2 linked regions of the Gemmobacter sp. 24YEA27 genome follow. The protein of the gene in region 2 interacts with the protein of the main gene of each other region in a pairwise test. Links are inferred from orthologs where the notes say so. Each region holds a gene or a part of one and is shown on either strand. Other genes may lie near its edges. The genes, in order: dsbD and QNO18_RS09950.

What was found.
Region 1: the proteins of QNO18_RS09950 (region 2) and dsbD interact in binary tests that used the Escherichia coli proteins (3 or more experiments, as listed by UniProt). The link is inferred for Gemmobacter sp. 24YEA27 from one-to-one orthologs.

The regions. Positions count from the first base shown.
Region 1 is NZ_JASJPW010000007.1:59,941-75,644, forward strand. What follows is about bases 4,966-7,871. They hold dsbD (protein-disulfide reductase DsbD), read left to right. Parts: upstream 4,966-5,674; coding sequence 5,675-7,069; downstream 7,070-7,871. Other genes in these bases: QNO18_RS24340 (DsbA family protein), read left to right, coding at 4,966-5,527; QNO18_RS24350 (TlpA disulfide reductase family protein), read left to right, coding at 7,424-7,871. Outside these bases: QNO18_RS24310 (hypothetical protein), read right to left, coding at 1-177; QNO18_RS24315 (CapA family protein), read right to left, coding at 174-1,007; catB (type B chloramphenicol O-acetyltransferase), read left to right, coding at 2,406-3,032; QNO18_RS24330 (LysR substrate-binding domain-containing protein), read right to left, coding at 3,091-4,008; QNO18_RS24335 (DMT family transporter), read left to right, coding at 3,889-4,725; more of QNO18_RS24340, read left to right, coding at 4,895-4,965; more of QNO18_RS24350, read left to right, coding at 7,872-8,227; QNO18_RS25895 (hypothetical protein), read left to right, coding at 8,227-8,409; QNO18_RS24355 (L,D-transpeptidase), read left to right, coding at 8,433-8,924; QNO18_RS24360 (hypothetical protein), read right to left, coding at 9,195-9,584; QNO18_RS24365 (hypothetical protein), read left to right, coding at 9,651-10,547; QNO18_RS24370 (helix-turn-helix transcriptional regulator), read left to right, coding at 10,472-10,738; QNO18_RS24375 (hypothetical protein), read left to right, coding at 11,155-11,322; QNO18_RS24380 (HlyD family efflux transporter periplasmic adaptor subunit), read left to right, coding at 11,334-12,365; QNO18_RS24385 (hypothetical protein), read left to right, coding at 12,362-13,627; QNO18_RS24390 (ATP-binding cassette domain-containing protein), read left to right, coding at 13,620-14,120; and 3 more genes. UniProt on the Escherichia coli protein: Required to facilitate the formation of correct disulfide bonds in some periplasmic proteins and for the assembly of the periplasmic c-type cytochromes.
Region 2 is NZ_JASJPW010000001.1:2,005,893-2,019,276, reverse strand. The notes cover bases 7,637-10,581. They hold QNO18_RS09950 (DsbE family thiol:disulfide interchange protein), read right to left. Parts: upstream 9,401-10,581; coding sequence 8,873-9,400; downstream 7,637-8,872. Other genes in these bases: QNO18_RS09945 (heme ABC transporter permease), read right to left, coding at 9,569-10,300; QNO18_RS09955 (hypothetical protein), read right to left, coding at 8,436-8,876; QNO18_RS09960 (hypothetical protein), read left to right, coding at 8,081-8,323. In the rest of the region: QNO18_RS09985 (FliG C-terminal domain-containing protein), read left to right, coding at 67-1,068; QNO18_RS09980 (DMT family transporter), read left to right, coding at 2,059-2,925; QNO18_RS09975 (lysophospholipid acyltransferase family protein), read left to right, coding at 2,951-3,859; QNO18_RS09970 (DUF1223 domain-containing protein), read right to left, coding at 4,045-4,809; heme ABC exporter ATP-binding protein CcmA, read right to left, coding at 11,016-11,666; QNO18_RS09930 (Mth938-like domain-containing protein), read right to left, coding at 11,749-12,105; protein translocase subunit SecF, read right to left, coding at 12,130-13,104; protein translocase subunit SecD, read right to left, coding at 13,120-13,384. UniProt on the Escherichia coli protein: Involved in disulfide bond formation. Catalyzes a late, reductive step in the assembly of periplasmic c-type cytochromes, probably the reduction of disulfide bonds of the apocytochrome c to allow covalent linkage with the heme.

The sequences.
Region 1 (15,704 bases), on a different replicon or contig from region 2:
GCGCCCGGGCGGAGAAAGCGGGATCTGAAGCCGTCCGTCCGAACCCGGAATGGTGACGGTCCCAAAGGCCGCGCATTTTTCGGCGAAATCTGCGGCGATCGAGATGGCGGCGTCTCCCTCGGCCTCTGAGGCCCGCCCCGGGGCGACGGTGACCGGTATCACTTCGATGCCGGTCACGCCTGACGTCCAAGCTCCAGCCGGAAGACCGCACTGTCACCTCTCCCTTCGGAAAAATCACACAGGAGATTGCCGGCATCATGCAAAATCGGCCGGCCTTCAAAAATCTCGATACCCTGCAACATATGCGCCGAGGCACCAAGAACGGCATCGGCTCCGGCGCGGATCAGCGCATGGCCGGCGGCTATCTCGCCGGGGCCGGGAACCGGTTTCAGGTTCAGACCCCAATGCACCGCAACGATCACCACATCCGCATGGCGCCGCGCGGCCTGAATGCGCGGCTGCATTTCCCTTTGCCAGAGCGCAGGGTCCGAGAGCGGCAGAAACGCGTGCCCGGGCCGGTTGCCGGTCGCGGCGAATTCCGCCTGGGTGGCATCAAGTGAGAACACCGCGACGGCAAGGCCATTGCGGCAGAAAAAGCGCGGCGCAAACGCGGCCTCGCGATCCCGTCCCGAACCTGCATGGGCTATGTTTGCCAGTTCAAGCCAACAGGCCTGATCAAGCAACGCCTCGGGTCCGTAATCGCCGGAATGATTATTCGCAGTGGCAACCAGATCGACCCCTAACCTTTGAAGGACGCGGGTCATCTCAGGACGCGCGCGAAAGTAATAGGGTCCGGATTCGCTCTTATCTGCGCCCTGTTCTCCAAGATCTGAGACCACGCATTCGAGATTGACCATCCTGAGATCTGCACCGCTGAAAGACGGCAGATGGACAGCCGTTTCCCCCTCTTCGGTGCCACTCGCAAATGCGGACAGCAACAGATGTTGCCTGCGGGCGAGGCTGACATCACCACCCCAGGCAACAGTCATCCTCAGCTGATCCGGCATGGCCTGCTCCTGTGTTCTGTCTGCGCGTGCGGGTGTAATATCTGTATTGAGGTTATACCCCTTCACGCCTGGTTTGAAAGTAAGCGCAGGAATCACCGTGGGCTTGAAATCCGAGATTGCCTCAGGCTGGTCAACGGCAAGTGAAACCTGTCGCGCATCAGAAGCCAAACACAGCATCCAATCATCAGGCCACCACGACCGAGCCCGATCCGATGCCCCGCACCAAACCCACTCCTCACAATGCCGAAGTGGACTTCAGAGGCGAGAAGCGTTCGAATGCGACCCACGCCTCGACAACGGATCCGGATGCGCGGTTTTACAAGAAAGCACCCTGCACCGGCACTGCTCTGTGTTTCATCGGTCATGGGCTTATGGAGAACCGCAGCGGGCTGATCGTCGACGCCGATCTCACCCGCGCTACGGCGCGCCGAGCGGCAGGCCGCAATCGACTTGATCCACCGCCATTCGCCGGGTTCGACACGGCGGCAACCCGCCAGCCAACCCAGATGAGAAAGCCTACCCCCAGAAAGAGCAGGGAATAAATCTCTCAGTGCCAGACTAAATCAGAACCCTACTCTCACGATCGCATTCAGCCCCTTATTCAAGGCCATTTAATCCAGCGCTGCCGGGTGCTTTTGGGTGTGGAGGTGCAGGGCAGGAGGCGGAACTGAGACAACGGTTGAGCAAGCTTTCATGCGCGGGTTGGTCTTCGCGGCGTTGATCTTACGGGCCGAGCTGGCCAGCAGACCGTAGTGCCGGATGCGGTGGAAGCCATCCCTGCTGATGACAGTTTCTTTACATCTGGCTCTTGATCAGCCGGTCATTCGGATCAACCCGTGCCGCAAAGCACATGGGGGCGATGATCGCGGTGCAGCGGATCAGATGTCGCATTGTTTCGCCGCGCGATCAGGAAGGCCGGTCCGCCCGATCTGATCATCGGCCATATCGCAATGAACAGGCCGGGGGTTGGAAAGGGCACTGTTTCAGGTCGAACGAGGCCGCTTGCCAGCCCATTCGCGGAAGGCTCTGGCAGATTGCAACGCCAATCAGGCCGCCGCCGGTTTGAATTGCGTGAGTCATGGAAGTCAGCATGGGCCGGCGGCTGCATTAGAACACCCGGTTATGTAAGGCTGCGCATCTCTCCGCGCATATGCGCCAGCCCGATTTCATGACGGGTGAAGTTGAAAGATCCGCGCCGGTTGCGATGAGGCGCCGGAATATGCGAAGATCGACGGCGTATAGGAGAGGTTCTGCCACCCCATGAAAGCCGCTCGACGAACGATCTGACACCGCCTCTGCTTTTGCGGAGGCCCGCTTCGCACGCCGCTGACCGGCAGTGCGCGGTAATCGCGTGCCCTCAGGGCAAGCGATCAGATCGATCTTCAAGTGAGACCCAATATGCAGAACGCATTCGAAAGCCCGTTCAAGGGCGTGACGCTGGACAAGCAGGTCACAAATCCGAATATCATCGTCGGGCGCTATAGCTATTACTCCGGCTGTTATCATGGTCACCTCTTTGACGATTGCGCGCGCTACCTTTTGCCGGACCAGGGCGCGGACCGGCTGATCATCGGGAGTTACTGTTCGATCGGCTCCGGCGCGGCCTTGATCATGGCCGGAAACCAGGGCCACCGCGCCGACTGGATCAGCACCTTTCCGTTTTACTGGATGCCGGAAGTGCCCGCCTTCGCGGGTGCCGGGAATGGTTTCCTGCCGGCCGGCGATACGGTGATTGGCAACGATGTCTGGATCGGCTCCGAGGCGATCATCATGCCGGGGGTCCGGATCGGCGATGGCGCCGTGATCGGTACCAGGACGCTGATCACCAAAGACGTCGAGCCATATGCCATCATGGGTGGAAATCCGGCCAGACTGATCCGGAAGCGGTTCGAAGACCACCTGATCGGAATGCTGCTGGAGATGCGCTGGTGGGACTGGCCGGAGGACCAGCTCAGGGCGGCGATGCCCCTTTTGACGAGCGGTGACGTCGCGGAGCTTCACCGCCGTTGGGCGCTTCAGTCCTAATGTGACAGGCGGGCCACGTCAGCCCTTCAGGGGCGGGCGTGGCTTTGGCACGCAATCGTCAGGGCGGAACCTGCAGCGCCGCCGGTTCAACCACATCGTGGATGCGGGCCAGCAGCCAGCGCAGCGCGGGATCCGCGCGGCGCCGTCTGGCATAGAGCGCGCTGAACGGGATCAGGGGCAGGGGAAATGGCGGTTCCAGAACCGTCAGCGGATGAACTTTGAGCGGTAGGCTGCGCCGGGCCACGGTCAGGATCAGATCGGTGCCGGGGATGACCTGAGGCGCGATGCCCCAATGCGGCAGGACAAGCGCCACGTGCCGGGGCCCATCCTGTGCATCAAGGGCCAGATCGAGCTCGGTGGCGAATTCGCCCTGCACCGCAACATGCGCGTGGGCTGCCGCCCGGAATGCTTCGCGTGTCATCCCGTCAGGCAGGGACGGTTGATGGGCGGGATCGACCACACAGACATAGCGATCTTCCAACAGAAGCTCCTGCGCCAACGGGGCGGGCACTGCAGGGAAGACGCCAAGCGCGAGGTCCAGCGTGCCATCTGCCACGCCCGCGATCATGGCTTCGCGGCTATGCTGGGTAATGATCAGCTCTATGCTAGCTGCTTCACTGCGCAGGCGTTGCATCAGCCCGGGCAGAAGAAGGCCCGCCCCGTAATCCGACATGGCAAGGCGAAACACATGCTCTGTGGCCGGATCAAAGCCCTCCGGCCCCAGCACGCTGCGGATCTGCGCCATGGCTTCGGTCAATGGCCCGGCAAGTGCGAGGGCGCGAAGTGTCGGCAGCATCTGCCCGCCCTCACGCCGGAACAGCGGATCCCCGAGGAGAAGCCGCAACCGGCCGAGGGCATGGCTCATGGCGGGCTGGCTCATATTCAGCCGGGCCGCCGCACGGGACAAGTGCTGTTCGGCCAGCAGGGCCTCCAGCACAACGAGCAGATTCAGGTCAATGGACCGAAGATTATTCATACCAGACATAGTATGGGCAGACTATCGAATTTCCCATATACATTGAGAATAACGTATTCCGTGACCAACCAATCAACGGAGTCCGGAATGCCAGCCCTTGTCCTTTTTCTTATTGCCCTGATTGCCGGCGCGCTGGTGCCATTTCAGGGCGGAGCCAATGCCGCGCTTGGCCGGGCACTTGGTCATCCGCTCTGGGCCGCAATTGCCTCACTGATCGTCAGCCTGATCTGCATTCTGCCGGCGCTGATCGCATTGCGGGTGCCGATGCCGGATCCGGGCGCGGCCCTCGCACAGCCGAAATGGATATGGATCGGTGGGTTGGTGGGGATCATCTATGTCTCTGCGGCGATCTTTCTTATGCCGATGATGGGCGCGGCGGGTTTCATGATCGCCGTGATCGCGGGCCAGCTTATCGGATCTCTCATCATCGACCGGTTCGGGCTGACGGGGCTGGTGCCCAAACCCTTTGACCTCTGGCGGGTCCTGGGCGCAGGACTGGTTCTGGGTGGCGCGCTTTTGTTTCAATGGCCTGGTCTGTCCAGAATGGCCGGGGTTGATGTGAAGACAGATGTCTGCCCGGGCGAAAGGCTCCAGCCCAAACCTGGTCTGTCTCTCGCACCAGGCGCCCGACATTTTAGTGGCCTTGCCTACTTGCGCGGCGGCTCGAATTTCGGGTCGCCGTCAGGCCGTCACGCAGCTTGTCATCATCTTCGATGATCAGAACCCGCATAAATCGCCTTTTACGTTATCATTTTCTGCCAGTTGCATGGTCGGTTTAAGCCCGGCTTAAGTCCGGGCTGATTGCAGGCATCCTGCGGCAGCGATGTGCTGGTCTTGCCCCGGCGGACCGGGCCGCACCAGTCATAACCGGGTGAAGGAGCGAAACATGAAGCTGATGGACAGGCGCGGAGCGCTCAGACTCGGTCTGGCAAGCTTTGGTGCGCTCTCACTTGGAGCCCGGGCCGGTTTCGGTCATGACAACCCGATGCCGCCCGAACTGCGCGACGAGATCGAACGCCAGCCCTTTGCGCCGGTACTGGGCAATCCGGCGGGCGATATCACCCTCACCGAATTCTTCGACTACAATTGCCCACATTGCCGGACTGCGGTTCCCGTGATGAAACGCCTGATTGCCGCCGATCCGAAGCTGCGGGTCGTGTTCCGCGAATGGCCGATCTTCGGCGAGGGCTCGTATTTCGCGACCCAGGCCTCGCTGGCCACGCTGAAGCAGGGCAGGTATTGGGAATTTCACGAGGCGCTGATGCAGATCAGGGGCAAGGCCGAGGAGACCTCGGTCATGGCGGTCGTCCGCAAGACCGGGCTCGACGAAGCGCGGCTGAAGCGCGACATGGAGAGTGCGGAAGTGCTGGGCCATATCGATCACTCGATGCAACTTGGCGATCACCTGGGCCTTGCCGGCACGCCGACCTTCATCGCGGGGCATGACGGGCTGTTTGGCGGGCAGGATCTGGCCTCATTGACCGCCCTTGTTGCACAGGCACGGCGCGACCTGCTGTAAGCCAATCGCGATTTCGTGTTTTCGACACGGGGCAGGCTTAAGTTTTGGTTAAGCCCGCCCCGGGAACTGGGGCCTCATGATGCAAAGCCTCAACTCCTCCCCCCGTATAATCCGCCTTCTGGTCCTGATCCCCTGCTTTGGCTGTTTGTGGCCGGATCGGTCCTCGCGCAACAATTCAGCTTTCCCACCCGCAGCACCCAGCCGCTGGACCCGGAAATCGCCTTCCGGATCGAGCTTCTGGACAGCGCGGAGGGCCGGAGCGAGATCGGCTGGCAGATCGAAGAGGGATATTACCTCTATCGTGAGCACATTAAGGCGGAAACGGTGGATGGCACGGCGCTTGATATCGAAACCCATGCCGGCAAGCTGAAGGAAGATCCGAATTTCGGCGCGGTGGAGGTCTATTACAACGCCGCCACGGCGGTTCTGTCGCAAGCGGGGGGCGAGGTGCGTATCACCTGGCAGGGCTGTCAGGAAGACGGGATCTGCTATGCGCCTGTGACCAGCACGCTGATGCTGGCCGACTGGTCGGGCGCGGCCCCGCCGGCTGAAAGCGCCGTGGCTGCCACACCCGCCGGCGGCAGCGGTCTGCATCTGGCCGAAGATAAAGGTCTTCTGGCCAGCCTGGCCGGACAAGGCGGCGCCGCGCTGGTGCTGCTGGCATTCTTCGGCTTTGGCCTGATGCTGGCGCTGACACCCTGCGTCTTTCCCATGGTGCCGATCCTTGCGGGCATGCTGGCGCGACAGGGCGAGACCCTGACACCGGCGCGCGGCGCGGCTTTATCCGGGGCCTATGTTCTGGCAATGGCCACCGCCTTCGCGCTTTTGGGTGCGGTGGCCGGCTGGTCCGGCCAGAATTTGCAGATCCTGCTGCAATCGCCCTGGGCGATCGGCGCGGTGGTGGCGCTGTTTCTGGCGCTGGCCCTGTCGAGCTTTGGCCTGTTCGACCTCCGGCTTCCGGCGGGGCTGACGGCCCGGCTTTCGGGCGGAGCAGGGCGGCGCGGCTCGCTTGGCGGCGCGGCGGCGCTTGGTTTCACATCGGCGCTGATCGTCGGGCCCTGTGTCACGGCGCCGCTGGCCGGTGCCTTCATCTATATCGCCCAGACCGGCGATGTGACCCTGGGCGCGGCAGCGCTGTTCATGCTGGGCCTCGGCCAGGGCGTGCCTTTGTTCCTTGCAGGCACGTTCGGCGCGAAGATCCTGCCGAAAGCCGGCGTTTGGATGGAGGCGATGCGGCGCATTTTCGGGGTGGTCTTCCTTGGCATGGCGATCTGGCTGCTGGAACGGCTGATGCCTGGCCCGGCGATCCTTCTGCTCTGGGCCGTGCTGCTGGCCGGGGTCGCGGTATTTCTGGGCGTGCTCGACCGGCCAGAATCCGGGGCAGTACCTGCGAACCGTCTGCTGCGCACCGGCGGCGTTGTCACCCTGTTTGCCGCGGCAGTTCTGGGCCTCGGCGCGGCGCTCGGTGGCACGGACCCGCTGCGCCGCTGGCCCCGCTCTCGGTCGCGACCGGGTCTGCCCGGGCTGCGGGTCCGGATATGACATTTGCCGAGGTCACAACCACGGCCGGGCTGAGCCACGCGCTGGCCGCTGCGGATCGCCCGGCAATGGTCTATCTGACCGCTGACTGGTGCGTGACCTGCAAGAGGATCGAGCGCAACGTCATGCCCGATCCGGGCGTCACCACCTCGCTTGGCGATTTTCTTCTCGTCAAGGCGGATGTCAGCGAGACCGGTGTCGATGCGCGGGAGCTGATGCAGATGATCGGGGCCGCCGGGCCGCCCACCATGATCTTCCTCGACCGCCATAGCCGCGAAGCCGCAGACAGCCGCCTGATCGGCACCATCGGGCCGAAGACATCCGGGCCTCGGCAGCTCTGGTCCAGGCTGCGGACTGATGGGCGGGATTTCATTCGGGCCGCTCGCCCTTTCGGCCGAGCGCGCGCCGGTTATTGCCGGAGTGCTGGTTCTTTTGCTGGTGACAGGCCTGATCGCCCGCAAGACCGGGCCCGCCATCAGCCTTTGGGCCAGCGCGGCCAGCATCGGCGCGGCGCTCACCGCAAGGCTGGGTTTTGTTGCGCAACATGCCTCTGTCTATCTGGCCGAGCCGCTGAGCATCTTTGCCTTCTGGCAGGGCGGCTTCAGCCCGCTATGGGGGATTGCGGGCTTTGCCATGGTGACGGTCTGGTATCTCCGGCGGCAGGCTAATCTTGTCTTGCCGGTTGCGGGCAGCGTGGTCATCGCATTTGCGGCCTTGAATGTCGTGCATCAGCTGGCGCGCGGGCCGGATGTGGCCTTGCCGAAAGACGTCCTGCTGTCCGCACTGTCGGGTGATCCGATCCTGCCTGCAAGCTGGCAGGGGCGGCCGATGGTCATCAATCTCTGGGCCACCTGGTGCCCGCCCTGCCGGCGTGAAATGCCGATGATGGCAGAGATTGCGGCGCAGGAAACGGGGGTCGACCTGCATTTCATCAACCAGGGCGAAGGCGCCGAAACTGTCCGCACCTATCTGGCGCAGTCGGGCATTGTCATCGCGCCGGTAATGGATCCCGGCTCGCAGATGATGCGGCATTTCGGCTCCATGGGGTTGCCCGCCACCTTGTTCATTGATGCCGATGGTCGGCTGCAAGCCGCGCATTTGGGGGAAATCTCTCGCGCGCAATTGCTGGCCGGTATCGCCTTTCTCAGGGATACGAACTGATGCTGAACCGATTTTGTCGAATGCTGATGGCGGCGGGCGCATTGGGCCTGCTTGCGGCCTGTGCCACTGCACCAGAGCCGGTTGCGCCGCCGCAACCCGAACTGCCCCCGGAGGTTGCCGCCCATTATGCCGGTCTGCAGGATGGCGGGTTCGAGATTCCCGCCGTTCCTCCCGATATCTGAGCGACCGCAATATCCGGCGCGAAGTGGATTACTGGACGGATGAAAAGCCAGGCACCATCATTGTCGATCCCTGGCAGCGGTTTCTCTATTATGTCCAGCCGGGAAACCGGGCGATCCGCTATGCTGTTGCAGTCGGGGATCAGGGACGTGCATTTTCCGGAACCGCCCATATTCCCTATTCGCGGGACTGGCCCAGCTGGATCCCCACGCAGAACATGATCCGCGAGTTCCCCGAACAATATGCCCATCTGAGTGGCGGCATGGAGGGCGGCCTGATGAATCCTCTGGGGGCGAGAGCGCTATATCTGCACAAAGGCAATCGCGATACCTATTACCGGATCCATGGCACGACCGACATGGGGTCAATCGGAAATGCGACCTCGGCCGGTTGTATCCGCATGTTCCATCAGGATGTGATCGAACTGGAAACGCTCGTCCGGTCCGGCGCGCGCGTTGTCGTCCTGACCGAGGAGGAAAGCGGCAAAGGCACGACTTCTCCCGCGCAGGGAGTGTAAGAAATGCGACTTGGGAAGACCTGAATCGAAGATGGCGAAGGACCGTTCGGATATCTCTGCCCGAGCGATCTCGTGTGTCTGATCCCAGGATTTGAGGGTGCGATTGAACGCCCTGGGCCTGCTTCGGTCTGAACATCGTTTTTAAACACAAGGGAGCAGGCAACAGAGCTCTTATGCTCATGCCATATTGCCCGAAACATTGCCCCGATGTCTGACACGTTCAGACATCGGGGCAATGCGGTCTATCTGTGAGGCATTTGCACGATCGGCTCAGATCGCGATGTGATGGGCGTTGCAAAAGGCGCGGACCGACGCGATCCGTGCCGGATCCTGCCCTTTGCCCGGTATATTATGAAGCACGAAAGCCCCTCCCTGACCGGCGCCCAGCACGCCGCCAAAGAGAGCCGGCGGGGCGCGGCCATCCGTGACATAGCCGCAGACCGGCACCACGCCATTGCTCATTCTATAGGTCGCCCGCAGGCCGGAAAGATGGGTTGGTTGCTTCAGATAATTGTCCATCCGGGACTGGATCTGCGCCGTCTCAGCCCGGCTCAGCCGATGGTCTGAATGGGTAAGATAGCCGCCATTGTCGTCAAAACCATCGACACAGCCCGCCAGCGCGGTCAGTATAAAAGCAGCAAATACAGTCTGAAGTTTCATCTTTCTTCCTTTTGAAGTGATTTTCATTTCAACCAGAACCAGTCAAAGAAGGGATTGTCGCCGCCCATGGATGCTGCCGACGAGCTTATTCCCCTGATCTATGCCTCTCTGTTGCGAGAGACCCGTTGGGAGGAGTTCATCGGTCGTCTTGCGGCACTGGCGGATGTGGAATGCGCCACGCTTTTCTTTCATGACAGTCAGAGCGGCAGAGGCGCCGTTACCCTTCAGTCGGGCATCCCGGATGTCGCGCAACGCGATTATCTCAGCCATTACGGGGCCTTGAACCCCTGGATGTGGCAGGTCGGGCGCACCCCTGTCGGTACAGCAATCGTCGGCGAGCAGCTGGTCGCACGCGACAGGTTCCACCGGACCGAATATTACAACGACTTCCTGCGCCGCTTTGACCAGGAGACCGGGGTCGGCGTGACCATCGAGCGCACCGAAGGCCGTTTCCTGCTTCTGTCCACCCTCAGCGGAGACGTGGATGAGGAACGCAATGCCGCGCGGGCCAGGCTTCTGAGCCGCCTTGCCCCGCATCTGCGCCGCGCGTCGGAGTTTTACCGGCGCAACCATCATTCCGGCATCGGCGCTGAACTGACCGGCTGGCTGAGCGAAGCGGGCGGGGTCGGCTTTGTGCTGGTCGATCCGGTGGGCCGGGCAAGCCATGTCAGCCCCGCCGCCGAAAAATACCTGGCAGATGGCCGCGCGGCGAGCCTTGGGCCAAATGCGACGCTGCGGTTTCGCAATCCCGATATCCAGAGCGCGCTGCAACAGATGCTGCGTGGCCCGCGGGCCGTGCTGCCCGTCACCCTGCAGGATGGCGGTTTCGGGATCACCCTGATGCCGGTTGGCCAGAACGAAGGGGCATTGCCTTCAGCGGCCAGACCGTGGCTGCCGTATTCACTCCGGTTCTGGCGCGGACCGCTGCACCGGCGCTTGAATTTGCCCGGCGCTATGGGCTGACGCCTGCCGAGACAAGGGTTCTCACCGCCATCCTTGACGGACAGCGGCCGGCTGAAATCGCGACGGCAGCCTCGCTTTCGGTCGAGACGGTGCGCAGCCAGCTGAAATCTGTCTTCTCGAAGACCGGCGCGAATGGCCAGCCCCAGCTTATCCGCATGGCCATCGGTCTGGCGGATCCCGATCCCGACTGACATCACGCATATTCCCCCATCAGATCTTCAGAAAGCCTTGCCCTATGCAGCCCGGCATCGCCTCACCCGTTTGGGGGAGCGATCCGCGCGCCATGCGGTTTCCTCTGCTGTCGGGCGGGGTCTTCACCCATTTGGGTGCAGCCCGCCTCGGTTGCCCGGTGCTAGGCCTGACCTGATCACATGGTTCAGGACGGGCAGATCAGGGAGGCAGTCTTCCTGCCCGGCTGATAAAACGGGAGTAATACCTTGAAAATTCTGAAGCTCAGCCTGACCCTCGCTGCAGTTCTTGTGCTTGCGGCTGCTATGAAAGCGGCAGCTCTGACAGCAGCGGCGGCTCCGGCAGCACTGGCGGTACCGGTGGTGGCAGTGTCACTGTTCGCCCGCCCGCCTATACCTGCCCATCGAATTGCCAGAATGTGCAGACCCGCACCAGCTGCCAGGCCGCAGAATCCTATTACCAGGTCTATGTCGAAAACGCGCGGGCCGGCACAGCCGCATCGACGCTGGAACAGCTTTACGACAACCATGCCCGGTCCGCCGGGTTGGCGCGCAGCATGGTGCAGCAGATCGGCTGCGCCCCCTGACGCTGCCTGACGTGCTGCGTTTTTACATAACCGCAGGTCTTGCTGCGATGGCCCTGACCGGTGCCGTCGCAGCAGGACTTGGCCATGGCCCCGCCAGTGTCGCACCGGAGGTCCGGGCGGCAGTGGCTTTGACGGCTACGTCTCCATCGGGGGCTGCGGTTGAACCTGCGACATTCAGGACCTGCTTTCTGGACTGGGCCGAAGAGACGCCACTGATTGCTCTGCGCGATGGATTTGCGTCAACCGGGCTTTCGGTTTCAGACTTGGTCCAGCCGGACAACGTTCTACTGACCTTCCGCGCTGAAAATGAACGCGCTCAGCTGGAAATGCTGGATCTGCGCGCCCTTGGACTTGAGGACCGGCAGCGCCTTGCAACAGCCGCCCATGCCTCCGCCCTCGCCCGTCACGCGACCGAGGCCCGCGCCGTTGATCGCAAACGCATGCGCGCGCGCGAGGCGGCGGCGCTTGCCGCCACCCGCCATCGCGAAGGCAGGCTCGACCGCCTCTCGCTGGAACTTGCCGAGGATCAGCTTGCCGAAATTGACGATCTTGCCGCGCAGACCGCCCCTGCGCTTACCCTGCTGGAGGCAGAACATGCCCTCAGACTGATTGAGTTGCAGCAGGAAAGCGCGGCCCTCGCCAATGAAAGAAAGGCGCTTCAGGACCATATCGGGACACTTTCTCTGCGCAGCGAAACCGCTGGTGTGATCAGCTTTGTGGCGCCCGCGCTGACGACGGGTGCCCTTGTCGCGGTGCGGCGCGGCGAACATGTGATCAGCCTTGCCCGCCCTGGCATGTTCCGCGCGAAAGTTCCGGTGCATCTGCGCGACCTGTCGCTTTTCACCGATCGCCGCGTCACCGCCCGCCTAGCGCTGGAGGCGGGGATCCTGACGGGTCAGGTCACGCGCATCTCGGCCCTTCGCAGCCCTCTGCCCGATGGCAGCACGCATGAGGTTGAAATTCGCTTCGATCCGACAGGTCTCGCGAGCGAACCGCAATCGGCAAGCTGCCTGTTCGAAACCATCACAGAGGCCGCGCCATGACCCTGCGTTCCCGCCTGCTCTGGCTTGCGGTGGCCTTTGGCGCGGGATGTGCTGCGCCCGATTTTGACCGGGCGGAAGCGCTGATCGACCAGGTTACCCTGGATCTCGCGCAGGATGCGCCCGCCAAAGGTCTTGCCTTTGGCGATCACGTCCGCCGTTATGGCCCGGCCTTTCACACCGCCCGACTGCGCGAGGCAGAGCTTTTGCTGGATCTGGATCAACTGCGCCGGGGCGCATTGCCGCGCCTGAGCGTCATGGTTCAGGGCAGGTCCCAATGGCATGAAAGCGGCGGCTTCTCGGTCAGGGGTCGCAATCATGCCTTTGTTATCGAATGGGATTTCATCCGGGCGATCTATGTCCTGTTCCGGAATACGCCCGAGATCTTCGCCATTCTGGTTGCACAGGAAAGCGCGCTTGCCCGGCAAGGCGCCGAAAAGCAACTGCTAGACCAGCTGGCAGATACCCTAGACGCTGGGCTGGCGCTTGAAGAGGCCGGCCTGACCCTTGATGCCGAGAGCTGCCGCATAAAGGACATGCAGGGTGAGCTGGCGCTTGGTACCCTGCCGCGCAACGAGGTTGCGGCCGGGCAGACCGCGCTGCAAAGCCGCAAATCCGCCCATGCCGCGCGCCGGACCATGTATGAGGCCAGCCGCGCCAGTCTTGCCCATGGCACAGGCGGCGCCCCCTTCGGTCCGGATCTGCGGATCGCGGCTTTGCACCCGGGGCCCTTGCGTGCCCGGACGGCAGAGCAATGCTATGAAGGTTCCGCGCTGGAAGCGCGCAACGCGGTTTTGCACCGGATTGCCAAAGACGGGCTGGACGCCGCCCGCATTGATCGCTGGATCGCGCTGTCTGGCATCGTGCCCAATCAGCTTGGGCCGGACAGCCCGGCCCAGCTGGAACTTTTGCTCAATCTGATGGTGCCGCTGATTGATCAGGGCAAGGGTGACCGGCAGGTGCAGCGGGCACGGATCGCGGTCGCCAATGCGCTGATCGCGGCCCGTGAAAGCAAAGCGGCCTTCATGCTGGCCCATGCCGAGCTGACCCTGGCCCTGGCCGAGGCCCATGTGCTGCAGGCCGGGTTGACGCCTCCGGCCAGGGCAGAGACCGGATGCGCCGCCGATCTTTCCGCCAGGCTTTACGATCTGGAAAAGCGTCGCGCCAGGCTGGTGCAGGAGCATCTGGAAGCCGGGCTTGCCCTTTTGTGTACGCCTGCTGCGCGGAAGCCAGGCGGGCCTGACGGAGCGGCGGCCAATGAGTGAGGCCGCGCTGCCGCTCCTTCTTGAGCGGGTTGTGGTGCATCATGGTGCCCAGGACCGCCGGATGGTGCTGGACCATGTCGATCTGACCGTCGCGCCCGGCGAGCGGCTTTGCATCCTTGGCGAAAGCGGTTCGGGAAAGACCACGCTTCTGGAGGTGATCAGCGGTTTCCGGCGCCCGGATGCCGGGCGGGTGCGCCTTTTCGACATTGATCCGGCGGGGGCCGCAGACCGGGTTCGTGCCAGGCTGCGCCGTCAGCAGCTGGGGTTCATCTTCCAGGATTATGCTCTGATCGAAGGGCTGACGGCGCTTGCCAATATCGACATGCCCCTGCGGCTTGACGGCGTCCGGGCCGAGGCGCTCATCAGCGTGCGGCGGAACGGCTGGCAGCCCTTGGCCTCACGCATCTTGCTGCGGTGCCCGCCAGCGCGCTTTCGGGGGGCGAAAAGCAACGCGTGGCCTTTGCCCGCGCCACAATCCATGCGCCCCGCCTGATCCTGGCGGATGAGCCGACCGGCAGCCTCGACCCACAGACCGGCCATGAAATACTGGAGATGATCCTTGGACGAAGGCAGGACAGCCCGCACAGCCTCGTGATGGTGACACATAACCATGCCTACAGTCGCCATTTCGACCGCGTTCTCGTGCTGCGGGACAGTCGGCTGCATGAGGTCGCCTGATGAAGGTGCGACGCCCCTTTCGTCGCGTGATCCTGCGCAGGCTGCTGATCTATTGCCTCGTCTCGGCCTGTTTCGCGGTCATTCTTGCCAATCGCATCATCACATCTGCCGCGACCGAAGGCTTCGAGCCCGCATTCGCGCAAGCCTCTATCATGAGGCGGTGCTGACTTTTCCGATGCTCTCGGCACAGAAGGTCAGCCGGGGCCACACGGACGCGGACCATCTCGCCCCCTGGACGGAGGAGGCGCTGAAAGCCGCCTTTGCCGGGGCGGGGATCTCCGTCTCGCCCTATTCGCGGCAATTTGCCTCGATTGCCGAACTGCCTGCCGCCGGCATGGTGGAAATCCTGACAAGCGATCCGCATTTCCCTTTGGCCTACCGGCTGAGCCTCAGCCCCGATCGCAAGCCGGAGCCGGGAAGCTGCCTGATGGGTCGCCGCCTTGCTGATCAGCTAAAGGGAACGCTGCCCGAATGGCTGCATTTTGGCACCATGCGCTGCAGGCTTGCCGGCGTCTTTGACGGTGAGACCCGCCCGCCTTTCTGGACGCTCGACCGGGCTGTTCTGCGGCTGGCCGCGCGTGACCGGGTCATGGCGGAGGAGACCATTCTCTGGAGCAGCTATCTGCAGGCGGATACCGCCGTTTTGAGCGAGGCGGATCTGCGCGCGGGCCTGGCCCCCTGGCTGGAGGCCGGGGCGGTGGAAATCTGGTCCAGCCAGCATCACGCCGAACGCGCGGCGGGTATCCTGGCAATCTACAATTTCGTAGCAGCCGCAATCAGTGGTGTCGCATTGGGCCTTTGTGCTTTCGCGATTGCCACAACCTTCATGTTCTCGGTGTCGGAGCAACGCCGGGAAATCGCCATTCGCCGCGCGATAGGGGCGACGCAATGGCAGATCATCGGCCATGTTCAGACCGAGATCGCAGCCCTGGTTCTTGGTGGTCTGCTGACAGGTATGATCGGCGGCAAATATCTCGGCCTGTATCTCCTGGCGCAGATGCAGGGGGCCGGATTGCTGGACCCGGCGGCACATGCGGTTCTGTCTCCTGTCGGCCTTATCCAGCTTGCAGCCATGTTTCTGGCGGCAGGCGTCACGGCGGGTCTGATCCCCGCCATTGTCGCCGCCCGAATTGACCCTGCCATCGTGCTGCGCGGCGGCTGACTGACGCTGCTTTGGCGTCCTGCGATGAGAACAGCCATGCGCAGTTCGTACACGAAGCGACAGCAGGCAGCCTGTGCGGGCGACGTGAAGTCCCCACGCCATCGGAGAGGATTTCGAGGTAAGCTGGGCAGCAATACTGCATCTGCAGAGGACCACTCGAAGGTCCCAAGCCGAGACATATAGGGCATCCGCTCGCCGCACCCCATGTGTTTGATCCCATGGTTTGCTGGCGCGATC
Region 2 (13,384 bases):
ATAACTCCGGCCCAGAGTCCGGGTGCGGGTGGTCACTACAGCGCGCAGGGAAACGGGGTGCGCCGGATGCTCAGCGCGCGCGAAAAGGCCGCCGTGGTGGTGCGCTATATGCTGGCGCAGGGGGCCGAGCTGCCGATTGCGCAGCTGCCGGACCATCTTCAGACCGCATTGGCCGAACAGATGGGCCAGATGCGGCTGGTCGACCGCGAAACGCTGGACCAGGTCATCTCGGAATTCATGACCGAGCTGGATTCGGTCGGCCTCGCCTTTCCCGGCGGGCTGGAAGGGGCGCTGAACGCGATGGATGGCCATATTTCGCAATCCACCGCGAGCCGGCTGCGCCGCAAAGTGGGGGTGGGCGCGCGCGGTGATCCCTGGGAACGGCTGGGTGCGCTGCCCCCCGAGCGGCTGGTTCCGGTGCTCGAAAATGAAGCGATCGAGGTCGCAGCCGTGATCCTGTCGAAAATGCCGGTGCAAAAGGCGGCAGAGTTTCTGGGCAAACTCCCCGGCGAACGCGCGCGCCGCATTGCCTTTGCCGTCTCGCAAACCGCCAATACCGACCCCGATACCGTGCGCCGGATCGGCATAGCCATTCTCGGCCAGATCGACGCGCAGCCGCAAAAGGCCTTTGACCGTGGCCCGGTTGAACGGGTGGGGGCGATCCTCAATGTCTCGCCCGCCCAGGTGCGCGAAGATGTGCTGAAAGGTCTGGAAGACGCGGATGCCGGTTTTGCCGAAGAGGTGCGCCGCGCCATCTTCACCTTCGCGCATTTCCCCGGCCGCGTCACTGGCCGCGACATTCCGAAAGTCGTGCGGCTGGTCGATCAGGCTACGCTGGTCACCGCCATCGCTTATAGCAAAGGCAAACCACCGCTGGAGGCCGCCGGCGAATTCATCCTCGCCTGTATCTCGCAGCGCATGGCGCAAAACATCCGTGACGAGGTCGAACAGGCGCCGAAGATCAAGGACAGGGACGGCGAGACCGCGATGAGCGCAATCGTCGCCGCCGCACGCAGCCTGGAGGCGCAGGGCGAGCTGGTCATGCTGCTGCCCGAAGAGGAGGAATGACCCGCCAGCGCCCAAAGCGCCTTTCTGGCAAAGCCCGTCTCTGGCCTAAGGCCTCTCTGGCCGCATCCCCGGCCAGAAATCTCCGCCACAAAAGATCCGGGGGCTCCTCTGCGGGCACGTCCCCTTCGCGGCGCGGAACGACCGGACGGCCGTTTTGCACCCGCATAGCGGCTGCAAAACGGCCAGCGCCGCGTGAGAGCGTCCGGCTCTCACGCGGCCTTAACCAGATCGTCCGGCGCAGCCACTGGCATGGCAGGCCGGGCCCCGGGCGCAAACCCCATCGGTAACAGCCCGATGCTTTCCGCAAAGAGCCTCTGTTGGAGGCGCCGGATCACATCTCACCCCATTCGCCTGTTCCCCGACCCATTGCCGCCGTGACGGATGACCCCGGCTTTGCGTTTCTCCACGCCGGCAGCGCTGGCATGGCCGCGTCGCAAGCCTCCTGCACCTCACTCAGCCTTGCCTCTTATTGCGCAGATACAGCCGATCTCCGGTGCCCATCACACGCCTTGGGCATTCGCATGCGGGTCTTCTGGCCGACAGCGACTGCGGTCTGCGCACGCCTCCCGGCCGGGCGGAGGTGCCTCAATTGTACCGCCCCGGTTACCTGGAAATCAGCGCAGCCCATGCCCCATTTTCTGCATCTCCGGCCTGACCCTGTGCAGATGGCGCAGGCCCATCGGGAATTTTCTGCTCCCCCGCCTCGCCTTCCCGGTCCGATCTTTGATTTCAGAAGGCAAAAGGGCAAAATCTGCCGGCCCGTGCCAAAGGCGACCCGCACGTCGCAATCCAGTCACCAGTGTCGCTGAACTGTCCGGCCCCTGACGCTGACTTGCGGAAACAAACTTTTTCCTCACCCCCACCCTGCTCGCATGGGCAGGCCGTCACGGTCCTGGTCTGAACCAGCCGCATTCCAGCCATCCACATTGGCTCCAGACCAGCCATCCTCTCTTGTCTCTTTCCCGGCACCCAGGTAGCGTCGCTGGCATCATGCAAACTGCGCAGAACCACGCGCGAGGCATCCTTCTGATGATCCTCGCAATCCTCGCTTTCACCCTGCTCGATGCGAGCGCCAAGGGCCTGTTGCAGCGCTATCCCGCGCCGCAGGTGATCTGGGCACGTTTTCTCGGTCAGGTGCTGATCGTGGTGCTGATCCTGAGGGGGCGGACGCTGGCCATGGCTCGCACCTCCTACCCCGGCCTTCATGTGCTGCGTGCTGTTTTCCAGGTCACCACGGCCGCGCTGTTTTTCACCTCGCTGAATTTCATCGGCCTCGCCGAAGCGACCGCGCTCACCGACACGAGCCCGGTTCTTGTCACGCTCGGGGCCGCGCTGTTTCTGGGAGAAAGGCTCGGGCCGAGGAGGATCCTTGCGATCTGTGTGGCGCTGGTCGGCGCGGTGATCATCGTGCGCCCCGGCGGCGGCGTGTTCACCTGGTGGGCGCTGATGCCGCTTGCCGCAGCTGTCTCTTTCGCGGCCAATTCGCTCCTGACCCGACGCATCGGCCAATATGAGCCGGTCTGGACCGCAATGCTCTGGGGCGGGATCTTCGGGACGCTGGCCTTCTCCCTCTTTCTTCCCACAAACTGGGTGCCGGTCGCGGCTGCCGATCTTCCGCTGTTCATCTTTGTCGGCTGTATCGGCACGCTGGGCCAGGTGCTGATGATCCGCTCCCTCTCGATTGCCGAGGCTGGAACCGTAGCGCCCTTCACCTATATCGGTGTGGTTTTCGCCACGCTCTGGGGCGCGCTTTTCTTCTCGGAATATCCCGATTTCTGGACGGTGACCGGCGCGCTTGTGATCGTGGGGGCCGGTCTCTATGTCTGGCACCGGGAAACGCGGCTGCACAAGCGCTGATCCAGGATTGCAAACGGGCTGCATAATGAGCGAGAAACATGAGGCAAATCCACGCCACTGGCTGCAGGACCGGCTGTTCCGGGCGCTGATCTGGGCCCTGAAGCGGCTGCGCTACCGCATCAGGGTGCCCCTTTGCGGCAAGATCGTCTCGGGCGTGATCGCACCGCTGGCGGGCTACCGCCGCCGCATCCGCAGCAATCTGGCCCTCGTCATGCCGGATCTGCCAAAGGCCGAGGTCGAGAAGATCGTCCGCGACGTGCCCGACAATGTCGGCCGCACCCTGATCGAGATCTATTCAGGCGAGGAGTTCATCGCCCGCGCCGCCGGACTGCCACTGACCGGCGCAGGGGTTGCCGCGCTGGAGGAAGCCCGTCGCGCGAACCGCCCCGTGATCCTCGTCACCGCGCATTTCGGCAATTATGATGCCACCCGCGCCGCCCTGATCGCACGCGGATTTCCGGTCGGCGCGCTCTACATGAATATGTCGAACCGCTATTTCAACGAACATTACCTCAGGGCGATTTCCACCATCGGCACACCGCTTTTCCCACGCGGGCGCGAGGGTCTGGGGCAGATGGTGAAATTCCTGCGCCAGGGCGGCATGCTCGGGATGCTGATCGACCAGCATATGACCCGCGCACCGCTTCTGGGTTTCTTCGGCCATGAGGCGCAGACCGCGCTTTCGGCGGCAGAGCTCGCGCTGAAATATGATGCGCTTTGTGTGCCGGTCTATGCGGTGCGCCAGCAGGACGGGCTGTCCTTCCAGGTCATCGTGGAGGATCCGATCCCGCATAGTGACCCGGTCACCATGACCCAGGCGCTGAATGACAGCCTTGAGGCGCTGGTGCGGCGCTATCCCGGCCAGTGGTTCTGGATCCACAAACGCTGGAAACATGGCGGCGCCAGACTGCCTTCGCCGGATGCCGAAACCTGATCCAGGGTCTGTTTCCGGCCTGCTTCCGCGCCTGATCGGCCCCCGGGACAACCCGTTTCAGCTGATTTCTGACAATGGAGAAGCCTGCAGTATCGTTACGGCTTCGACCCGAAGCACGGCTGCCGGGAAACACCTGTCCCGTGGTCTGGCGGCAAGCGGCAGACACAGCCCGAGCCCATTCTGTCTCAGGGGGCCACCGCAGCCGCAAAGATCTGCCCCGGCCCTGCCGCTTTGGCCCCTTTTCCACTGACATCCTGAATGAACACCACCGCAGGATTGCTACCGGTGATTGGGATGCTGACCTCAAGCGGCTCCTGCCCGGCCCAGTCGCCAAGGCTCTCCCATTCGGTCACGATATTGCGGTAGGTCACGATTTTGCCGGCGTTTTCGCCGCGCTCGATATCGACCGTGGCCTCGGGCATATAGCGCGCAAGCTCGACCCGGGCCGGGGCCTCCAGCGGCGGGTCGGCTTTGGCGCGGATCACCAGGTTGTCGCCTTCTCGCGTGACCACCAGCGTCACCGGGCTTTTGGCGGCAACGTGATCGGCCAGCGCCTTCAGCGTCGCTTCCGGGTCAAAGCCCTCGATGCGCTCGACACCGCCGATGATGAATTGCGGCGTATAGATCGTGCGCGATCCGATGGTCCTTGCATATTCCTTTTGCCGCTCGGTGAACGCCGCCGAGCCGAAACTGTCCTCCCAGCCGATGTAATCCCAGTAATCGACATGCAGCGAGAGCGCGATCACGCGCTTGTCTTTGGTGAGGCTTGCGAAAAACTCATCCGCCGGCGGGCAGGAGACACAGCCTTGCGAGGTAAAGAGCTCGACCACCACCGGGCCGGCGCCGGCGGCCAGAGGCGCCGCCTTCTCTGCCAGGTCTTCGGCGGTGCCCGGACCTGCAAGCGCGCAGGTCAGAACCAGGCCGCAGGCGGCGCTGAGCAAATGTCGCATCTCATGTCTTTCCCGGCTGGCGTCAGCGGCTATCGGAGCATTGCCCGGACACCGCCCGTCCCTGTACTCAACCCTGTATAGGAAACCGACCCCCTGCCTGCCAATCAAGGTTTTGCGATTGCCTGCAATCTTCCGCGCCCCGGACCGCTTTCCCCCTTTCCTCGCCGCCCTCTCCATGCTGCAATCGCAGTGTAGTTTCGCCGGCGCTTCTGCCCCTATTGCCGCCGCGTCCGCCACCACGGCCTCCGGGGTCTGGAAATTCGGTATACTACTGCATACATAACTTCTGAGATCCCCGGGCACCGCCTCGCCCGCCGCAGCCGCAAGATGCCACGCCAGTTTTTCAAGGAGCGAAGACATGACCGTCACCGTCGGACATGACAGCCAGAAAACCCGTAAAACCCTGAGCGCGGGCGGCCAGACCGTCAGCTATTATTCGATCCCGGCGGCGCAAGAGGCCGGGCTTGGGGATTTCTCGCGCCTGCCCGCGTCGCTGAAAGTGGTGCTTGAGAACATGCTGCGCTTTGAGGATGGTAAAACCGTCACCAGCGATGACATCCGCGCGTTTTCGACCTGGGGCGCCCAGGGCGGGCGCAATCCGATCGAGATCGCCTACCGCCCGGCCCGCGTGCTGATGCAGGATTTCACCGGTGTTCCGGCGGTGGTGGACCTGGCCGCGATGCGGGATGGGATCATCGGGCTTGGCGGTGACGCGCAAAAGATCAACCCGCTGAACCCCGTTGATCTGGTGATCGACCATTCGGTGATGATCGACGAATTCGGCAATCCCCGCGCGTTCCAGATGAATGTCGACCTGGAATATGAACGCAATATGGAACGCTATACCTTCCTCAAATGGGGGCAGAAGGCGTTCAACAATTTCCGCGTCGTGCCACCCGGCACCGGAATCTGTCACCAGGTCAATCTGGAATATCTGGCCCAGACAATCTGGACCGACACAGACCAGAATGGCGAGCTGGTGGCTTACCCGGATACCCTCGTCGGGACCGACAGCCACACCACCATGGTCAATGGCCTCGCCGTGCTGGGCTGGGGCGTCGGCGGGATCGAGGCCGAGGCGGCGATGCTGGGCCAGCCGGTGTCGATGCTGATCCCGGAAGTGGTTGGCTTCAGACTGACCGGGAAAATGGTCGAAGGCACCACCGCGACCGATCTGGTGCTGAAGGTCGTGGCGATGCTGAGGAAACATGGCGTGGTGAACAAATTCGTCGAGTTTTACGGCGAAGGGCTTGATCACCTGCCGCTTGCCGACCGCGCCACAATCGCGAACATGGCCCCCGAATACGGCGCCACCTGCGGCTTTTTCCCCATTGATGACGAAACGCTGCGCTATCTGAGGAATACCGGCCGCGACGAGGCCCGCATCGCGCTGGTCGAGGCCTATGCCAAAGCAAACGGCTTCTGGCGCGGGCGCGATTACGATCCGATCTATACCAGCACGCTGGAGCTCGACATGGGCAGCATTGTCCCGGCGATCTCGGGGCCGAAACGGCCGCAGGATTACCTGCCGCTGACGGAATCGGCCCGCAGCTTCTACAAGGTCGTGGCAGATTACCGCGGCATTGATGTCAGCCCGGATGCGCTGGATATGGGCGATGAGGGCGGCGCGATCACCGCGCCGCCAAAGGATGTGCGCAAGGTCGTACCGGTCGAGGGCAAGGATTACACCCTTACCGATGGCTCGGTTGTGATTGCGGCGATCACCTCCTGTACCAACACCTCGAACCCCTATGTGATGATCGGCGCGGGGCTGGTAGCGCGCAAGGCCCGCGCTTTGGGGCTGACCCGCAAACCCTGGGTCAAGACCTCGCTCGCGCCCGGCTCACAGGTGGTGGGGGAATATCTTGAGGCCGCAGGGCTGCAGGAAGATCTGGATGCGCTCGGCTTCAACCTCGTGGGGTATGGCTGCACCACCTGTATCGGGAATTCCGGGCCGCTGGGCGATCCGGCGATCTCGAAAGCGATCAGTGACAATGACCTGGTTGCGACGGCAGTTCTGTCGGGGAACCGCAACTTTGAGGGCCGCATCAGCCCTGATGTGCGGGCAAATTTCCTCGCCTCGCCACCGCTGGTGGTCGCCTATGCGATTGCCGGCGACCTGAACGTCAACCTGACCCGCGACCCGATCGGACAGACGCCCGGGGGCGAGAACATCTTCCTGAAAGACATCTGGCCCACGCAGAAAGAAATCAGTGAGATCGTCGACAAAGTCGTCACGCGCGAGGTTTTCCAGGCGAAATATGCCGATGTTTTCAAAGGGGATACCCGCTGGCAGGCGGTCGAAGTCACCGGCGCCGAGACCTATGACTGGCCGCCCGCCTCGACCTATATCCAGAACCCGCCCTATTTCCAGAATATGGGGCGTGCCCCCGGCGTGATCTCGGATATCGAGGGCGCGCGGGTGCTGGCGATCCTCGGCGATATGATCACGACCGACCATATTTCACCGGCGGGCTCGTTCAAACCGACGACTCCGGCGGGGAAATACCTGCTGGAACGCCAGGTGGCGCCACGCGATTTCAACTCTTATGGCTCGCGTCGCGGCAACCATGAAGTGATGATGCGCGGCACTTTCGCCAATATCCGCATCAAAAACGAGATGCTGTCCAATGATCAGGGCGGCGTCGAGGGCGGCTATACACTGGGGCCGGACGGGGCGCAGACCTCGATCTTTGACGCCTCGATGGCCTGGCAGGCGCAGGGCCGGCCGCTGGTGATTTTTGGCGGCGTGGAATATGGCGCGGGGTCGTCGCGCGACTGGGCGGCCAAGGGCACGGCGCTGCTGGGGGTCAAAGCGGTTGTCGCGGAAAGCTTCGAGCGCATCCACCGCTCCAACCTCGTCGGCATGGGGGTCATCCCCTTTGAATTCACCGGCGGAGACACCCGCAAAACGTTGAACCTGAAGGGGACGAGGAAATCTCGATCCATGGTCTCGCCGGCGGGCTGAAACCCCTGAGCCTGGTCCCCATGACGATCCGCAGAGCAGATGGAAGCGAGCGGACCGTCGAGATCCGCTGCCGCATCGATACCGAAATCGAGGTCGAATATGTCGAAAACGGCGGCGTGCTGCATTACGTGCTGCGAAATCTTGCCGGCGTCTGATCGGGGTGTCTGATCGGGGCGCCAGATAGGGGCGGATGACAAAGCGGCATCGCAAATGGGCCGGAGCGATCCGGCCCATTTGTTCCGGTTAAGTTCCTTTTTACCCGAATCGCGCAATCTGGAAGGGTTCAGCCAGAAGGGCTTTTCCATGCGCCATTCCACCCGCCTCGACATGCGTGACCGCAGGATCCCGGCCCGCGCCCTGTTCCCGCCCTTGCCCTCGCAATCCGAGATATGGCAGGCCGAAAGCGCCGCATTTCTTACAAAAACCGCCCGGCTGAATGCGCCCGCATCGCGATGCGTGGCGTCCAGGCGGCTCTCCCTGCCCGCGCTGCCCTTTGCCGAACTGCTGATGCCGTTCGGGATGCTGACACTGTCACTGCTGAACTGAAGGTCTGCCCGGTCTGGGCCTCACGCGGCCTGTCCTGCGTCACGCCTGCGTCACGTTAGCTCGCCTCATGGTGCCCCGCATCAGGGTGGCCTCGCCTGCGCATCGCCTTGTCTCAGGGCAGCGATTGTCCCGCCGCTGTCTTGCAGGCGGTCACACGCTCATCCGTAATCGGCCAGAGCGTGAACCGCGCGCCTGTCTCGGACTGGCAGGTGAGGATCGGGTAATTGCTGTGATCGGTGAAATACTGACACCAGAGGCCGAAGGAACCGGCTTTCCCCACCACCAAATTGGGCACTTCATCATAGCCCGACGGGCTCAGGCGTATCGGCGCATCATGGTCCGCCCCGGTCGCACAGGGGACGACATCAAGCGCCCAGGTCCCCTTAACCGGCGCGATCCGGACGAGATCGTCGATCAGCGCCGGAGCCTCGGCACCACTGCGCCCGACCCGCTCATAGACCCCGGTGAAAAAGCTGGTATCTGGCCGGATCGTCTCTGCCTGTGCCATCGCCCCGCAGGTCAGAAACGCTGCGGCAAAGATAAAAGCCTTCATTTCAACGCCGCAGCAAGGGCGGGGACAAAGCGCGATTCGTAATCGGTGCCGACCAGCGGACCGGTAAATTTGAACAGAACCGTGCCATCTCCATCAATGATGAAGGTCTCGGGCGGCGCGGACACGCCCCATTCCACCCGGTTGCGCCCACCAGGATCGGTGGCAATGGCAAAGAACGGATTGCCGTCTTTCTCAAGATAGCCGGCCGCATCGGCTTCTTTATCCATGATATTCACGCCGGCGACCCGGATCCCATCCGCCGCCATCGCCTTCAGAACCGGATGTTCGGCCCGGCAGGGCGGGCACCAGGAGGCCCAGAAATTCACCACCGTCACCTCGCCCCTCCGGAGGTCATCCGCCGTCAGAAGTGGTGTTCCGGGCAAGGATGTCTCGGGCAGAACCGGCGCCGCGCGCCCGATAAAGGTCGAGGGGATCTCGCCCTGCCCGTCGCGCTGCATCCCGAACCAGAAGACAGTGGCGAGACAGGCAAAGGCCAGGGGCGGCACCAGATAAAGCGCCTTCATGCTTTGGCCTCCGCAGCTTTTGCCTGCGCGAGCCGTGTTTCTGCCCCGGCCAGTGCCCGCGCCACCCGCCGGGATTGCACAAGCGTCAGCGCAAGCAGCCCGGCCAGGGCCAGAAGCGTCGCCCCCAGGCGCCCAGCACGGTTGCCGCGTAGTCTCCAAGATCCGGCATCATCCAAGCCTCTCCCTTGCCTCAAGCGCGATCAGCCGCCGCGCCCGGATCAGCATCCGGGTCCGCAAGAGGACGATCAGTATGAAAAACAACACGAATCCGACGAGGCAGATCACCAGGGGCACGTAATAGGCCACATCCAGCGGGTCTTTCTCGCCGACTTTCAGGATGGTCGAATCCTGATGCAACCCCTGGTTCCAGAACTTGACCGCATAGCGCGACATCACCGCAAAGACCGAGCCAACGACGCAAAGAATGCCTGTCAGATCAGCGGCGGTTTCAGGATCTTCGATCGCCGACCAGAGCGCGATATAGCCAAGGTAAAACAGGAAGAGGATCAGGAATGAGGTCAGGCGCGGATCCCATTCCCACCAGGTGTTCCACATCGGCTGGCCCCAGAGCGCGCCGGTGACAAGGGCTATCAGCGTGAAAACAAGCCCCGCCGGGGCCGCCGCCCGCGCCGCCAGCGCCGAGACATGGTGGCGCCGGATCACCCAGATCAGCGAGGTGACCAGCATCATGATCCAGGCATTGATCGCCATCATCGCCGCTGGCACATGGATGAAGAGGATCTTGACCGTCGAGCCCTGTTTGTAGTCGTCAGGGGTAAAGAAAAAACCCCAGGTCAGACCGATCCCCAGAGACAGGCCCGCAAGTGCTGCGATCCAGGGCAGGATCCGCCCGGAAAGCCGCATGAAATTTCTCGGATTTGCGAATTCCCAAATCGACATATCGGCCCGTCTGTTCTGCCTCACCCGTGCTTTGTAGCGCGCGAGACTCTGTTATAGACTGATTTAGCGCAAGTTAACCCGAATTGCGGCGGCTGCGGCGAAGGGCAGCAGCGCCAGCGAGCCGGCCGTGATTGCGGCAAGGAGCGCAAGCGGTGTCGCCAGCGCCAGACCGGTCGCGCCGCGCCGCACGACCTCGGCGCCAAAGACCAGCGTCGGCACGTAAAGCGGCAGCACGAGCAGCGAGAGCAAAAGCCCGCCGCGCCTGAGGCCGATGGTCAGACTGGCCCCAAAGGCCCCGATCACCGAAAGCGCCGGTGTGCCGACCGCCAGCGAGAGCAGCAGCCAGGGGTATCCTGCGGCAGGCAGGTTCAGCAGAACCGCGAGCAGCGGCGAGGCCAGCGTCAGCACAAGCCCCGTGACCAGCCAATGCGCCAGCGCCTTGATCGCCACAACCCCTTCAAGCGGCAAGGGCGCCGTGGCCAGAAGGTCAAGGCTGCCATCCTCATGATCCAGCGCGAAAATACGGTCGAGGCTGAGGAGCGAGGCGAGAAGCGCCCCCACCCAAAGGACGCCGGGCGCGATCGTGGCAAGAATGGCGCTGTCCGGCCCGACACCCAAAGGCAGCAGCACCACAACAAGCAGGAAGAAGGCGAGACCAAGGCCAAAGCCCCCCCGGCGCGGAAGGCAAGCGAGAGGTCGCGGGCCAGGAGCGCGATCATCCTGTTACTCCGATGGTCTCGCCGAACGCGTCGTCGAAGCCACCCGCGACGGCGCGCTGGTGCTTTGGCCGGAAGGGGGTGAGATCCAGCACCCCCGCCTCATCAAGTCCGAGATCAATATGAGTGGCGATCAGCGCCGCGCCGCCCTCTTTGAGATGGGCGCGCAGGACAGCTGCGAAAAGCAGAACGGCAGCCTGATCAAGCGAAACTGTGGGCTCATCCAGCAGCCAGACCGGCCGGCCGGTGACCAGAAGCCGCGCGAGGCCGAGGCGGCGTTTCTGACCGGCGGACAGTTGCCCGGCGGCGCGGTGGCGCAAGGCGGTCAGCTGAAGCTGCTCCAGTGCGGCTCCTGCTGCCGGCTGACCCGTGCCAAAGACCGAAGCCCAGAAGGAGATATTCGCGTCCACCGTTAACGCGGATTTCAGCCCGTCGGCATGGCTGGCATAGGCGAGGTCATCCGTGGCGGCACTGATCGCGCCGGAAACAGGGGGTTGCAGCCCGGCGATGGTGCGCAGCAAAGTGGTCTTGCCGATGCCATTGGGGCCGCGCAGCGCAAGGGCCTGGCCAGGGCGCAGGGTGAAACTGATTCCCTCCAACACCACAAGCCCGCCACGGGCGACCGCGAGATTTTCGACCCTGAGTTCCATCGCACTGACCTAGCCCGTTTCGTGCGCCGCGCCAATTCCTGTGAAGGAATTGGGCCGGAATTTTCCAAAATTCCGGGCTGCCTCAGCCGAGGGGCAAAAGCGCTGCCGAAATTCTGCGGCCTTCGGAGAGCAGAAGGTTATAGGTGCGGCAGGCGGCCGGCGAGGACATCGGCTCGACGCCGATCCCGGCGGCTTCCAGCGTCTCGCGCAGGGCGCGCGGCGGCCATGCGATCTCGGCGCCCATGCCCAGAAGCAGCACATCGATCCGCCCGGTCAGGTCCAGCAGGCTCGCCAGATCCTCAAGCCCGCCCCAGGGGCCGGCATCCCAGGGCGTGATCAGCGAAGGCCCGCGCAGCACATGATCATTCACCCGGAAAAAGCCGGGCCCATAGCCGTCAATCGGCCGGGCCTCGGCATAGCTGATTTCGGTCAGGCGCATGCCCGACCCATCCGCAATGCTGACTTACGCATCGACATCGGCGAATTCGCTCGATTTCTTCGGGGCTTTCGGTTTGTCACCACGATCAACACCCAGATAAAGCACGATATTCTTTGCCATATAGAGCGTCGACCAGGTTCCGAGAACCACACCCAGCGTCATCGCGAAGACAAAGCCCCGGATCACATCGCCGCCCCAGATCAGCAACACGATCAGCACCAGAAGCGTCGAGGTCGCCGTCATCACGGTCCGCGACAGCGTCTCATTGGTGGTGAGGTTCATCATCTCACGCAGTGGCATCGCCTTGTATTTCGCAAGGTTCTCGCGCAGCCGGTCAAAGATCACCACGGTATCATTGACCGAATAGCCAAGAATCGTCAGCAGCGCCGCCACGATAGAAAGGTCGAACCGGATCTGGAACAGCGAGAAGATCCCCACCGTCACGATCACGTCATGCAACAGCGCCGCCACCAGCCCGACCGCCATCTGCCATTCGAACCGCATCCAGATATAGACAAGGATCGCGGCCGAGCCCGCAAGGATCGCGGCAACCGCTTTCCAGATCAGCTCGCCCGAGACTTTCGGCCCGACCGATTCCACCGAAGGGAAAGTGATCGCCGGATCGACGGCCTTCAGGGCCTCTTCGATCTCCTGGATCACCTCGGGCGTCACCGCCTCTTCGCCTTCACGCGCGCCGATACGGATCTGCGCGACATGCTGATCATCGCGGAAGGACGGGTCCTTCACTTCCGAGATCGAGACATCCCCCAGCTGAAGCGCGGCCAGCGCCTCGCGATATTCCGCCACATCGACCGCTGCGGTCGATTCGGTGCGGATCGTGGTGCCCCCTTTGAAATCGACCCCGAAATTCAGCCCCATCACCGCCACGCAGATAAGCGAGGCGACAATCATCCCGATCGAAAGCGAGAAGGTGATCCACTGATGTTTGAAGAAGTCGAAATTCGTCTTTGCGGGGACGAGTTTAAGACGCCATGCCATAACCGTATCCTCCCCTTAAACCACGAGCGTTTTCGGGCGTTTGTTGTTGATATAGAGCTCGACCACCAGCCGCGTCACATAGACCGCGGTGAACATCGAAGTGATCACGCCCAGGGTGAAGGTCACCGCAAAGCCCCTGACCGGGCCCGATCCGATCCAGAACATGATGAAACCGGTCATCAGCGCGGTCACGTTTGCGTCCATAATGGCCGAGAAGGCGCGTTCAAACCCGACCTGACAGGCGCGCTGCGGGTTGGCACCGTCGCGCAACTCGTCGCGG